DNA from 2 places in the Exiguobacterium sp. BMC-KP genome. Region 2 is predicted to be linked to the other one. Evidence: a T-box and tRNA genes for the amino acid it is inferred to sense, from the RefSeq annotation. Region 2 holds a T-box; the other holds one or more tRNA genes.

Region 1 (6,235 bases), 710 kb from region 2:
TGTCCACCGAGATCCTTCAGTTTCAAGTTGTACGTGTTTTTACCTTTTTTGAGCGTCACTTTTTTCGTGATCGTCTTTTTAAAGGCTCTCATCTGATATGGTTCCTTGAATGTATGACGATATACGGCATTATCATTCATATCAAATCGAATCTCATCATAGTTATCTTGGAGAACAATTTTAAGGGATGCTGTCTTTGTTTTGGCTGATACTGTTTTTGGTGCTGTCACTTTTAATGTCGGTAATGTCGAATCCAGAATGACTTGGCGGCTAAATACTAAGCGATTTCCTTTTCCATCATAGGCTTCAACCTTAAACGATTTGACACCATCTTTCGTATAGGTCACATCGTGGCTGAACACATACTGCTGTTTTGCTGCGTCAAAACGGAGCTGAACCGTTTTTCCGTTAATCTTGAATGATTTGATGCCTGACTCATCTGATACATGACCGGCAATATTAACCACTTTAGATGTCGAAAGACCGAGTGCAACTGGTGTATCAATTTGGACAGTCGGTACTGCTTTATCGATTCCTGTCGTGTTCACGGACTTCATCACTGTGTTTCCAGCGTAATCCTTTACGACGAAATCAATCTTCGCAGACTTTGAGAGACCTTTGAGTTCATATGCTTTTTCTGTCGGTGCAAGCGGCTGTTTTAAGACACTTGTTCCATCGACGAGAATATCATACGACGCTACACCGGTTCCTTGATCGCCTGCTGTCCACGAAAGTGTTTCTTTCGCAGTATCCCATTGAACTGTTGCTGCTGGTTTTTTCGTATCGATATAGACTGGGAAGAGATTCGACTGCCACTTCGCATTCGGATAATCGATGACTGATTTAACTTGGTAATAGTAAAGACCGTCTTTGACTGATTTTCCGTTGACTGTCCCATCCCAAGCCGCACTTGTGACTGGTGTGAATCCATCTTCCGAACCGCTATCATAATAGTTCTTCACGACGTCTGTTTGTAGATCTAATTTACGGAGCGTTGTTTTATTACGATCAAGAATCGAATACTCGACTTTTCTTGCATTACGCAGGAACGAGAGAACTGGGAACGCTTCATCCACGCTTCCATCATTGTTCGGCGAGAACGCTACCTTGTTTTCAACGACTTTTCCTGCTGTATTCGTTCCGAGAAACTCGAAATCATCTTTTACTTCTGTCGCTAGCCCGGTTAATCCGTAGAATGTTTTCTCTTCGTCATAACGCGGCGCATCGACGATTGGTGCTTGATCCCATTTTCCTTTGAATCCGACGTATGGAACCGTCAATTCTGGATTTTTACTCTTCGTATCGATCAAGCGAACGAAACCTTCAACGAAGTACCCATTTTCAAAGACTTGCTCAAGTGGAAGACCGTTTGCCCAATCGACTGTATCTTTCAAATCGACCGATACGCTTACTTTCGTTGAGCTCTTAGGATTGATGGAGACAGAACTTGCTTTCTTCGAACCGACTACGAATGAGATTGGGAATGTTCCTTTATTCGGATCGACTGCATCCACTGAATTTTTCTTGAAAATACCGTTTGCTTCAAGGAAGTTTGTTCCTTCTGCACCGAGATCCGATTGAACCGTACCGGCTAATTGATACGTCACTTTTTCGCTACTGTAGTTTTTCAAATCAAGCGTAAACGTGAATTTCTCACCGACTTCTTTGAGTGCAGCCTTTCCTTCACCTGATTTCGTTTCCGTGACGACGACTGGTGTTTTCATCGCAGCATGAAGATCCATTAAACCAGCGCCTTCGCGACGTGGCGAATAGAAACTACCTGTTTTTGCTTCAGCGTTATATTGCCCTTTATCAAGCTGTGGACGTGATGTGTTCATGAGAATATTCTTCGCTAATTTCACGCGTGTCGCGCCATTGACCTTAAAGTCTTTTGCGATTCGCTGCATGACGAGTGCTGTTCCTCCTGCGACGTGCGGTGCTGCCATCGAAGTACCACTCATGACACCATACTCGTTATCGTTAAGTGTCGAGTAGATTTTCCCACCTGGTGCCGTGATTTCTGGCTTGAAATCAAGGTTCGGTGTCACACCCCATGACGTGAAATCAGACATCTCGCCCGCTACTGGGTTATCTGCTGAGACTGCTTTTCCATCGAACGTCACAGCAATCGCTTTCCCTGCTTTTGCTTTTGCTTCAAGATCGTTCCCGTCCGCGATACTGAGCGTCACCATCGGAATCGTCGGATTGTTGAGTGCCATACTGACATAATCCCCGTGATCAACTCGTCCACGAACGATGACCCCAGCTGCCCCTTGCTTCTCCGCTTCTGCTTGGATCATGCCGTAGTTAAAGCTGCCATTACGCACGACAAAGACGACTTTGCCTTTGACATCTTTTCCTTCGTAGTTCGATGCTTGACCATCACCGACATAGATGACGTCTTGCTTCTCCTTGTTGAACACCTTAATCGGATTCGGCGAGTCCTGCTTTTGATACGCCAAGTAACCAGCATCCTGTCCGTCGATCGTCAGTGCCATGCCTTCAAGCGTCAATTTCGTATTCTCTAGCGATGCGACTTGTAACGCTTGGCTGATCAGCCCTGGAGATCCTACGACACCGATGTCAGGATTCGCTGTATACGGATTGCCTGCACCATGTCCTGTAAATGCCGAGTTCCCGGCAGAGATCGCGCATAAAATCCCGTTGTTCATCGCGTTGACGATTGCGCGTTGTTCCGGATCATCCGCATTGACGAACGATGCCGTCGATCCGAGACTCATGTTGATGACATCCGCACCGAGGGCAATCGCATCATCGATTGCTTTGATGTAGATATCGCTAAATGTAGATGGCATTCCTGGGTCGTTTCCGAATACCTTCATTGCTAGCAATTGTGTCTCAGGAGCAACCCCCTTGATACCACCGTTTGCTTCATCCCCGTTTGCTCCGACCGTACCCGCAACGTGCATCCCATGCATCGATGCGCCTGCCCCTAAATCACGGATTTCACTATCGTGATCAGCGTAGTTATAGCCGTACGGTACTTTTTCCGTAAAATACTTTCCCTTTAGTCCTTTTGTTTCTTTGGCACTTTCGACTTTAGAAGATGTCAAATCCACATTCGTCTCCGGGCTCAAGACCATATCTTTATGCGACGGATCAATCCCCGTATCGATGACAGCTACGATCGTCCCTTCCCCTTTGAAGCCGTAGTCCTGCCATGTTTCCTTTGCATTAACCATATCTTTGCTGTATAACATGTCTGGTTTTGCGCCTTTATCGACTTTCGGGCGCGCATATTCGTGCGCAATATGTACATCCTTGACCCCGTCTAACTTTTTAATATCTTGAATATCCCCGAACTTTACTTCTCCACTAAATCCATTCAAAACAGTCGTGAAGCTTTCTTTATACGTCACCGGAATCGCTTGTTTCGCGATGGCAGACTTGACTGACTTCTGAACGGTAACAAGACGATCCTTAATCGACTCTTTTTCGGCATTGCTCAATGTGCTATACCGCTTGTTTTGTGCCTGTGCGATTTGAATGGCTGGCTTCTGCTCCATCTCGATGACGACACGAACCTTATCGGACTGCTTATACACCTTCTCCTGTCCTGTTTTCTTTAGTGAGAGGGCTTGAGGTTTTTGACCGCTTGCCTTGTCTTGCGAAGACAGTGCTCCTTGAGCACTGACTAAGTTGGAAGACGTCATCAAGACGGCTGCCATAAGCGCAATCTTCTTCTTCATGCTTCTTTTCCCCTTTTCTGAAAAACCATAATAGTACTACTCACAAAACAGTTAAACGAAAATTCTGTATATTTAGTTTAATGAAATAGATGGAAATAAACAATTCAGTTTTGTCTGTTTTATATAATTATTTGTTTTTATTGTCATGTTATATTTCATTTCCATATTTCGAGAGCAACAAAAAAACTCTTGAATCCTCAAGAGTTTAAAGTGTACGAATTTGGTGGAGACTATCGGGATCGAACCGACGACCTTTTGGCTGCCAGCCAAACGCTCTCCCAGCTGAGCTAAGCCCCCATGAATTATCTTTAGTATACGCATCACTAACTGCTTTATCAATATAAAAATAACGCTTTCATAAAAAAGAATTCCTCCCAAAATCGTCGGAGGAATTCACGATTCATTTATTCAGTTCACGCATCAAATCCGCCTGTCGTTCAAGCTCTGCCTGTTGCTCGAGGATCAAGACCTTTTTGTACGTTCGCGCAGAAATCAAGATGCTGATCTCATAGAGAACGAACAATGGAACCGAGATCATCAAGTGTGACGTCACGTCCGGCGGTGCAATCAATGCTGCAACGACGAACAGCGCAAAATACGCATATTTCCGATTCTTTCGCATGAAATATGGCGTCACGAGACCAAGACGTGTCAGGAACATTGTCACGACCGGCAATTGGAAAAGAAGACCGAATGGCATTGTCAGCCGGATCAAGAAACTGAAGTAGTTTTCAACCCCGATGACTTGTTCGATCCCTAACTCTTTCCCGAGATCCGTTGAGACTTCAAGCAAGAAGGGCAGCAACCAGAAATACGAGAAGGCTACGCCAGCCAAAAACAGAAAGAAGATGACTGGAATATACGTCAGTGTCGCTTTTTGCTCCTTGTCATAAAGTCCTGGTCGGACGAATGCCCAGAGTTGATACATCCAGAACGGTGACGCTAAAATCAACGCGATGATGAACGCTAGATTCAAATACAACATTAAAGGATCGGCGACGTTGAAGGCATTCAAACCGATGCCGAGCTCTTTTAAGTCCGCTTGTAGAAAACGAACGAGCGGTCGGACGAGCGGAAATGCGACAGCGAACAGGACGACGACGATGATAAGCGACCAGACGATCCGTTTCCGGAGTTCGTCAAGGTGCGACGTCATGCTTTGCTCTTGATCAACCGTCATGATTCAATCACTTCTCTTTCGGTTCGTCCTTTTTATCGTCGTCCATGATACCGTTCGTGGCATTCTTGAACTCTTTCAATGTCTGACCAGCAGCACGTCCGAATTCTGGTAACTTCTTCGGTCCGAAGATGATCAACGCGACGACTGCGATTAATCCGATGCTCGCAGGTCCGATACCTAATGTGAGCGGGATAAGGTTTTCCATTATGATTTCACTCCTTCAGCTGATTGCGAATAATGCTTCATGAAATAAACTAACGACTGCAACTCGATCGATAAATCGATGTGATGGACCCGGACGCTCGCTGGCACGTTCAACCGTGCAGGCGTAAAGTTCAGAATACCTGTCACACCATACTCGACTAACTCATCCGCTACTGACTGTGCGAACTGCGATGGAACCGTCAAGATGGCAACATCGACCTGATTCGCTTCGATTTGTTCTTTCATGTCCGAAACATGATAGATTGGAACGTCATGCGTCGTTGTTCCGACCTTCTCTTCGTCCGCATCAAACGCAACGACTATCCGAGTACTATTATTCTTTAAAAAGTTATAATTTGCAAACGCTGTTCCGAGATGACCGACCCCGATTAAGGCAACATTCGTCACCTCATCTTGATTCAAGGTTTTCCGGAAAAACGTTAAAAGATGTTGAACGTTATATCCATACCCCTTTTTCCCTAGTGCCCCAAAGTAGGAAAAATCGCGACGAATCGTTGCTGAATCAACCTTCACCGCCTCGCTTAACTCAGCAGAAGAGACGCGGAGCTTACCTGAATTGTATAAACTTTGGATGAAGCGATAATATAGCGGCAACCGTTTTGCTGTCGCTTGTGGAATTTTTGTGTCTGGTCCATTCATCCTGCAGTTCCCCCTTCGGCCACATCCATCGTGGCACCCAAATCTTTGCAAAAAGCTTTCTACTCTTCTTGATTGTAAACCACTTCACATAGAGTCACAAATAATATATTCCGCACGACCTCGTGCTTTTGTTCGTGATAGACTAAAGGGTGGAAGGATGGATGGAAATGATACTCTTACAAGTCAACCAACTCTCGAAATCATTCGGCGTCGAGCCGATTTTAGAAAATATCAAACTAGAAGTACAAGAACGCGACCGAATTGCGCTTGTCGGGCGAAACGGTGCCGGAAAATCGACCTTGCTCAAAATCATCGCTGGCGAACTGAGTCACGACTCGGGCGACATCATGAAGGGCAAGGACGTCAAAATCGGTTATCTCGCGCAAGACAGTGGTCTTGAATCGAATGAATCGATTTGGAACGAGATGCTGACCGTCTTTGAACATTTACAAGAACAAGAACGGACACTACGCCGGATGGA
Region 2 (6,235 bases):
CATTTCCTTCGCCGTCCGGAATTACGTAACGTGTTGGTTCATTCTGTTGCATCAGTGATCCGCTCCTTTAACGCAAGCTCGAGTTCATCCCAAGTTTGCTCATCATTTTCATCAATCAGGCTCAATTCAAAATCATCTTCGCCTTCTCCATATTCATCGATCTCACAGATGATCAAATCATCTGCTCCTTCGTCAGGGTTACCGATCATTTCAAGAAACAGATAGGTTTTTCCTGTACGTTCACTCGAGTAACGGTACCATTCTTCGAAAAGATGTTCCCCGCCCTCTTCATCTGGAAAGAGATACTGACGTTTTTCTTCAGCCATCGGTTTCTCCCCCTTCATCGGTTCGTCCGATCCAAATACGATTGCAGGATCATGACAGCAGCCATCTTATCGATGACTTGTTTGCGTTTCTTACGACTAACATCGGCATCGATCAGCATCCGTTCTGCTTGCATCGTCGTCAAACGTTCATCCATGAAGACGACCTCAAGTCCAGTATGCTGTTCGATTTCCTTCGCAAAGGCTTGACTCGCCTCTGCACGAGGACCGATGGAACCGTTCATGTTTTTCGGAAGACCAATGACTAAGATTTCGACATTGTATGTCTTCATGATGACATCGAGCCGTTTGAAGGCTTCTGGATAATCGGGTTCCGTCCACTTGACCGTCTCGACGCCTTGTGCCGTCCAGCCCATCAAGTCACTGACCGCTACTCCAATCGTCTTCGAACCGACATCTAGTCCCATTGCACGTTTCATTTTGAATTTCCACTCTCCGCCAAATAAGATTTCACGAGTTCTTCGAGCAATTCGTCGCGTTCAATCTTACGAATTAAGTTACGTGCGTCATTATGACGAGGAATGTAAGCAGGATCTCCAGATAGGAGATAGCCGACGATTTGGTTGATCGGATGATATCCTTTTTCTTCTAAAGCATGATAGACCGTCAACAACACATCACGTGTCGCTGCCTTGTTATCGTCTTCTGGAAAGTTAAATTTCATCGTTTGATCCATCTGACTCACGTTCATCACCTCTTTCATATACACTACGTTTCTATTATGCCAGTGATTGCACGTATTGTGAAGCGTACGCGAGTGCTTCTTCTAATTTCGACGCATCTTTTCCGCCAGCTTGAGCCATGTCAGGGCGACCGCCACCACCACCGCCACAGCGTGTTGCGACTTCCTTGATCAATTTACCAGCATGGTATCCTTGGTCAATTAAATCTTTTGAGACGCTTGCGACGAGATTGACTTTCTCACCTTGCGCACTACCGAGTACGATGATTGCTGAGCCGATCGAGCTCTTTAACTCATCCATCATGCCACGAAGTGCATCCATGTCTGAGACATCGACACGTTTTGCAAGGACACGTACACCGTTGATTTCTTCGACATCATCCTTAAGCGAAGCTGCTTCGATGTTTGCAAGTTTTGCTTGCAACGATTCGTTTGCTCGTTCTGTCTCACGGAGCTGTTGTTGCAACGCTTCGATACGGACAGGAACTTCTGTCGTCTTCGTCTTTAGAACAGACGCTGCTTGCTCAAGTGTTTCTAAGTGCTGATTCATGACACGATATGCGCCTGCACCCGTTACGGCTTCGATTCGGCGTGTACCTGCTCCGATACCAGACTCTGAAACGATCTTGAACAAGCCGATTTCTGCTGTGTTCCCGACGTGGATCCCGCCACACAATTCAATCGAGTATGTGCCCGCTGAGACAACACGAACTGTTTCACCGTACTTCTCACCGAACAATGCCATTGCACCTTTTGCTTTTGCATCAGCAATGTTCATCTCTTCGATATCGACCGGTAGAGATGCCCAGATCGCTTGGTTAACGTCTTGTTCGATTTTCGTCAATTCTTCTTGTGTCACGGCACCAAAGTGTGAGAAGTCAAAACGAAGACGTTCTGGAGAAACGAGTGATCCCGCTTGGTTGACGTGTGTGCCGAGCGTATCTTTTAATGCTTTATGAAGCAAGTGTGTTGCCGTATGGTTTTTCGTGACCGCTTTACGTTCTGCTGCTTCGACGTTTGCAACGACGTCTGCTGCTTCAGTTGCAATCCCTGTACGGACGATGACTGTGTGCAAGTTTTGACCGTTCGGTGCTTTTTGAACATCTTTGACATCAAGAACGAAGTCTTTGCCTTCGATTGTTCCTGTATCTGCGACTTCACCACCACTTTCAGCATAGAACGGTGTGATGTCGAGAATAACTTGTGCTTCTTCACCAGCAGCCACTTCTGTGACTCGTTCTCCATCATGCAACAATGCGATGATTTTTGCATCCGCCTTAAGGTCGGTATAGCCGACGAACGTACTTTTATCTTTTAGCGTCGAGAGGACTTCCGATTGCTGTTGCATCGAACCACTCTCTTCACGCGCTGCACGCGCACGCTGGCGTTGTGCATCCATCGCTTGTTTGAAGCCTTCTTCATCAACAGACATTTGATGATCTTCAGCATACTCGACCGTCAATTCAAGTGGGAAACCGTATGTGTCATAAAGACGGAACGCATCTTCACCACTGATGACATGCTCACCGTTTGCTTTAGAATTCTGAGCCACTGTGTTCAAGATTGCAAGACCGTCATGAAGTGTCTCGTGGAAACGCTCTTCTTCATTTTTGATGACACGTTTGATGAAGTCTGCTTTTTCTGGAACTTGTGGGTAGAAGTCGACCATGACATTACCGACCGTATCGACGAGTTCATACATGAACGGACGCTCGATGCCAAGCATCTTCGCATAACGAACTGCACGGCGCAATAAACGACGAAGGACATATCCGCGACCTTCATTCGAAGGAAGCGCACCGTCACCGATTGCGAATGAAACCGTACGGATGTGGTCTGCGATGACTTTGAACGCTACATCGAGTTTCGAGTCGTCACGGTAGATTTTGCCGCTAATCTCTTCTGTTTTATGGATGATTGGCATGAACAGATCCGTATCGAAGTTCGTTGGGACATCCTGCATGACACATGCCATCCGTTCGAGTCCCATTCCTGTATCGATGTTTTTACGTGGAAGCTCCGTGTAGTTGCCGTGTCCATCGTGGTTGTATTGACTGAAGACGATATTCCAGATCTCAAGATAACGTTCGTTTTCACCACCTGGGTAAAGTTCTGAATCGTTCGGATCATCTCCGAAAGCTGGTCCACGGTCGAAGAAGATTTCCGTATTCGGACCGGATGGACCTTCACCGATTTCCCAGAAGTTATCTTCTAGTGGAATGATTCGTTCAGCTGGTACGCCGAGTTCTAACCAGATTTGACGTGCTGCGTCATCTTCCGGGTGAATCGTGACCGAGAGACGTTCCGGATCAAGACCGTACCAGTCATCGCTCGTTAAGAGTTCCCAGCCCCATTTGATGGCATCTTCGCGGAAGTAATCACCGACGGAGAAGTTCCCGAGCATCTCAAAGAATGTATGGTGACGTGCTGTTTTCCCGACGTTTTCGATATCGTTCGTCCGGATTGATTTTTGTGCGTTGACGATACGTGGATTGTCAGGAATGACGCGACCATCAAAATATTTTTTGAGTGTCGCAACACCTGAGTTGATCCACAAGAGTGATGGATCTTCGACCGGTACGAGTGAAGCACTCGGTTCGATCGCATGTCCTTTACTCTGGAAGAAATCGAGATACATCTGACGGATTTGTGCACCCGTTAATGGTTTTAATGCTTTCATGAAAAGTTACCCCCATTGTTTTATTTGGACGCAAAAAAGCGATGCTTTCATCCCTGAAAAGGGACGAAAGCATCGCTTCCGTGGTACCACCCTCGTTCGTAAGCAACGACATTGCTTACCTCGAACATCTGATAACGGGGATGACCCGCAGGTGTTTACACCCGACTCCGGAAGGAGCTTCAAAGGAACTCGAGAAAGTGATTGCAGCAGGCTCACTTCTCTCTGGACTCGAGTTTTCCTTTTACTTATCTTCCATCAACGTGTTACGTCCATTCATCTACCGTGATTATTACCTATCGAACAGCATCCGTCAAGTCTTTGTCACGCCACCAAGTCGTTCAATCAATCGTGTTCGGCGACGTGGTTCCTCTTCTTGTGACGCTTTATGGAACGCACGCGGATCACCAAACAACAGGAGACTCGACTTTGCCCGAGTGACCGCCGTATAAATTAAATTTCGGGAATGTTTGAACGCTCCTGTGAAATAGACCGGCATTAAGACGATTGGAAACTCAGACCCTTGCGCCTTATGGATCGTGATGGCATAGGCATGTGTGAATTGATCCCAGTCACTCCGGTTATACTCGACTTCCGTTTGATCGAAACGGGCGATGATTTTATCAACTTTATCGACATTTTCTTTGGCGAAAAAGATATTAACGATTTCCCCAATATCCCCGTTATAGACGTTTTCTTCCGCATTGTTGACGAGTTGGAGAATTTTATCTCCAGTCCGATAAATCCGCGTACCTTGTTTGACTTCGCGTTTTTTCGGCTCTTCTGGGTTATAGACACGTTGTAAGGCGACATTTAATTCGTCAATCCCGACCTGACCACGATAGGTCGGCGCGAGGACCTGAACATCGAATTTCGAATAGCCTTTCGCAAGCGCTTTTTCCGCAAAGGCAGAAATGCCGCGTAACGTCTCTTGCGGTGAAGCTGTATAGAATCGGCGATCCGCGAGTGGTGCTAGTAAATCAGAAGACGTCGTCCGATTCTTCAAATCGTGAGCGAGTCGTAATATCGAGGAATCTTCCGCTTGACGATGGACGACGTTCAAGCGAACGACCGGAATTCCTTCCGTATCCATCAAGTCAGCGAGGACTTGTCCCGGACCAACGGACGGTAACTGATCGCGGTCACCGACGAACAGGATTTTCATTCCGTTCGGTACGGCACGGAGCAAACTCGATAACAGATAGATATCAATCATCGACGACTCATCGATGATCAGTACCTTTCCTGTAATCGGCTGATCCTCATTCAATTGAAAGTTCGTTCCGTCATACTTCAAGAGGCGATGAATCGTCATCGCTGGTACGTCCGTTGCTTCCGACAGCCGTTTTGCGGCGCGTCCGGTCGGCGCAACGAGAACATACGGATAAACATCACCTGTCTTGACGCGGCTCTTCTCAAGCGGCCAGTCATGGATTTCCTGCAGTGCATGTAAAATTCCTTTAATGACGGTCGTCTTACCCGTACCCGGTCCACCGGTTAGCACCATCAGCGGTGCTTTGACCGCTAACTCGATTGCTTCCCGCTGTTGTGCTGCATATTCCATCCCGAACTGTTCTTCGAGATGACCAATCGCTTCAAGGATCGTCGCGACATCGACTTCCTGTTCGGCACCGTTCGCCATGACGCGTGCTAGTTCCTTCGCAGCTCGGACTTCTGCATAAAAGATTGTCGGCAGATACAAGCAACCTTCCTCAAGCTTGACCTTATCCTCAGCGAGTAACAGTTCAATTGCTTGTTCCAATCGTTCGCCTGGATCTTCACCTAATAAACGGGGCGCCCGTTGGAGTAACGAGTCGACCGTTGCAAAGGCATGCCCTTCGCCTGCTTCTTGTTCTAGTATGTGCATGATTGAAGCCGCGACACGCTCCGGATGTAGCCCGACAAGTCCGAGGTGTGACGCAATATGATCGGCTGTCTTAAAACCAATCCCGTTCACTTCATACATTAAGGAATATGGATTCTCCCGAATCCGTGCCATGGCGTCTCCTTCGTAAGCAGCATAAATCTTTGCCGCTAGCTTCGGTGTGACATCAAACGGTGCTAAAAACAGCATCAACTGATCGACACCATACAACGTAGCGAGTCGACTCAAAATGATGTCTGCCTGTTTTTGTTTTAATCCGGGAACTTGGTTGAGGACACGCTCGTCCTTTAAAATAAGATCCACTGCCTCTTCTCCGAGAGCATCGACGATATTTTTCGCTGTCTTCGGTCCAATGCCGGTGAACGAACCATTCGTCAAGAAGCGGACCGTTGCATGTTTTGTCATCGGAACTGAACGACGAATCAGTTCCGCTTTCAGTTGTTTCCCGAAACGTGGATGATCAACGAGACGACCGAAGGCTTGATAGGTGCCTCCGAGTTCAATCCCGACACCAGTGCCCGTAATGACGAGTTCGGTTTCTTTTAGTTCAAAGTTTTTTTCTTTGACGGCGACCAATACAATGGAGTGTGCTTCTTCCTCAGAAGAAAAGAGCACACGTTTGACGCGTCCGACGACTTGATGGGGGT

What was found. A T-box is a leader RNA that pairs with one kind of tRNA and senses whether it is charged. The one in region 2 lies ahead of alaS (alanine--tRNA ligase), so its partner is inferred to be a tRNA-Ala.
Region 1: it has a tRNA-Ala gene. The T-box ahead of alaS (alanine--tRNA ligase) is inferred to sense a tRNA for this amino acid. The anticodon was not compared.

The regions. Positions count from the first base shown of each region.
Region 1 covers NZ_LGIW01000015.1:2,148,919-2,155,153, forward strand. The annotation lists gene ADM98_RS16735 (S8 family serine peptidase) at 1-3,710, opposite strand, end outside; tRNA gene ADM98_RS16740 (tRNA-Ala) at 3,932-4,007, opposite strand; gene tatC (twin-arginine translocase subunit TatC) at 4,111-4,890, opposite strand; gene ADM98_RS16750 (twin-arginine translocase TatA/TatE family subunit) at 4,898-5,095, opposite strand; gene ADM98_RS16755 (redox-sensing transcriptional repressor Rex) at 5,095-5,754, opposite strand; gene ADM98_RS16760 (ATP-binding cassette domain-containing protein) at 5,922-6,235, shown strand, end outside.
Region 2 covers NZ_LGIW01000015.1:1,439,933-1,446,167, forward strand. The annotation lists gene ADM98_RS13350 (DUF1292 domain-containing protein) at 1-52, opposite strand, end outside; gene ADM98_RS13355 (DUF1292 domain-containing protein) at 39-326, opposite strand; gene ruvX (Holliday junction resolvase RuvX) at 341-763, opposite strand; gene ADM98_RS13365 (IreB family regulatory phosphoprotein) at 760-1,029, opposite strand; gene alaS (alanine--tRNA ligase) at 1,064-3,706, opposite strand; T-box leader at 3,763-3,974, opposite strand; gene recD2 (SF1B family DNA helicase RecD2) at 4,017-6,235, opposite strand, start outside.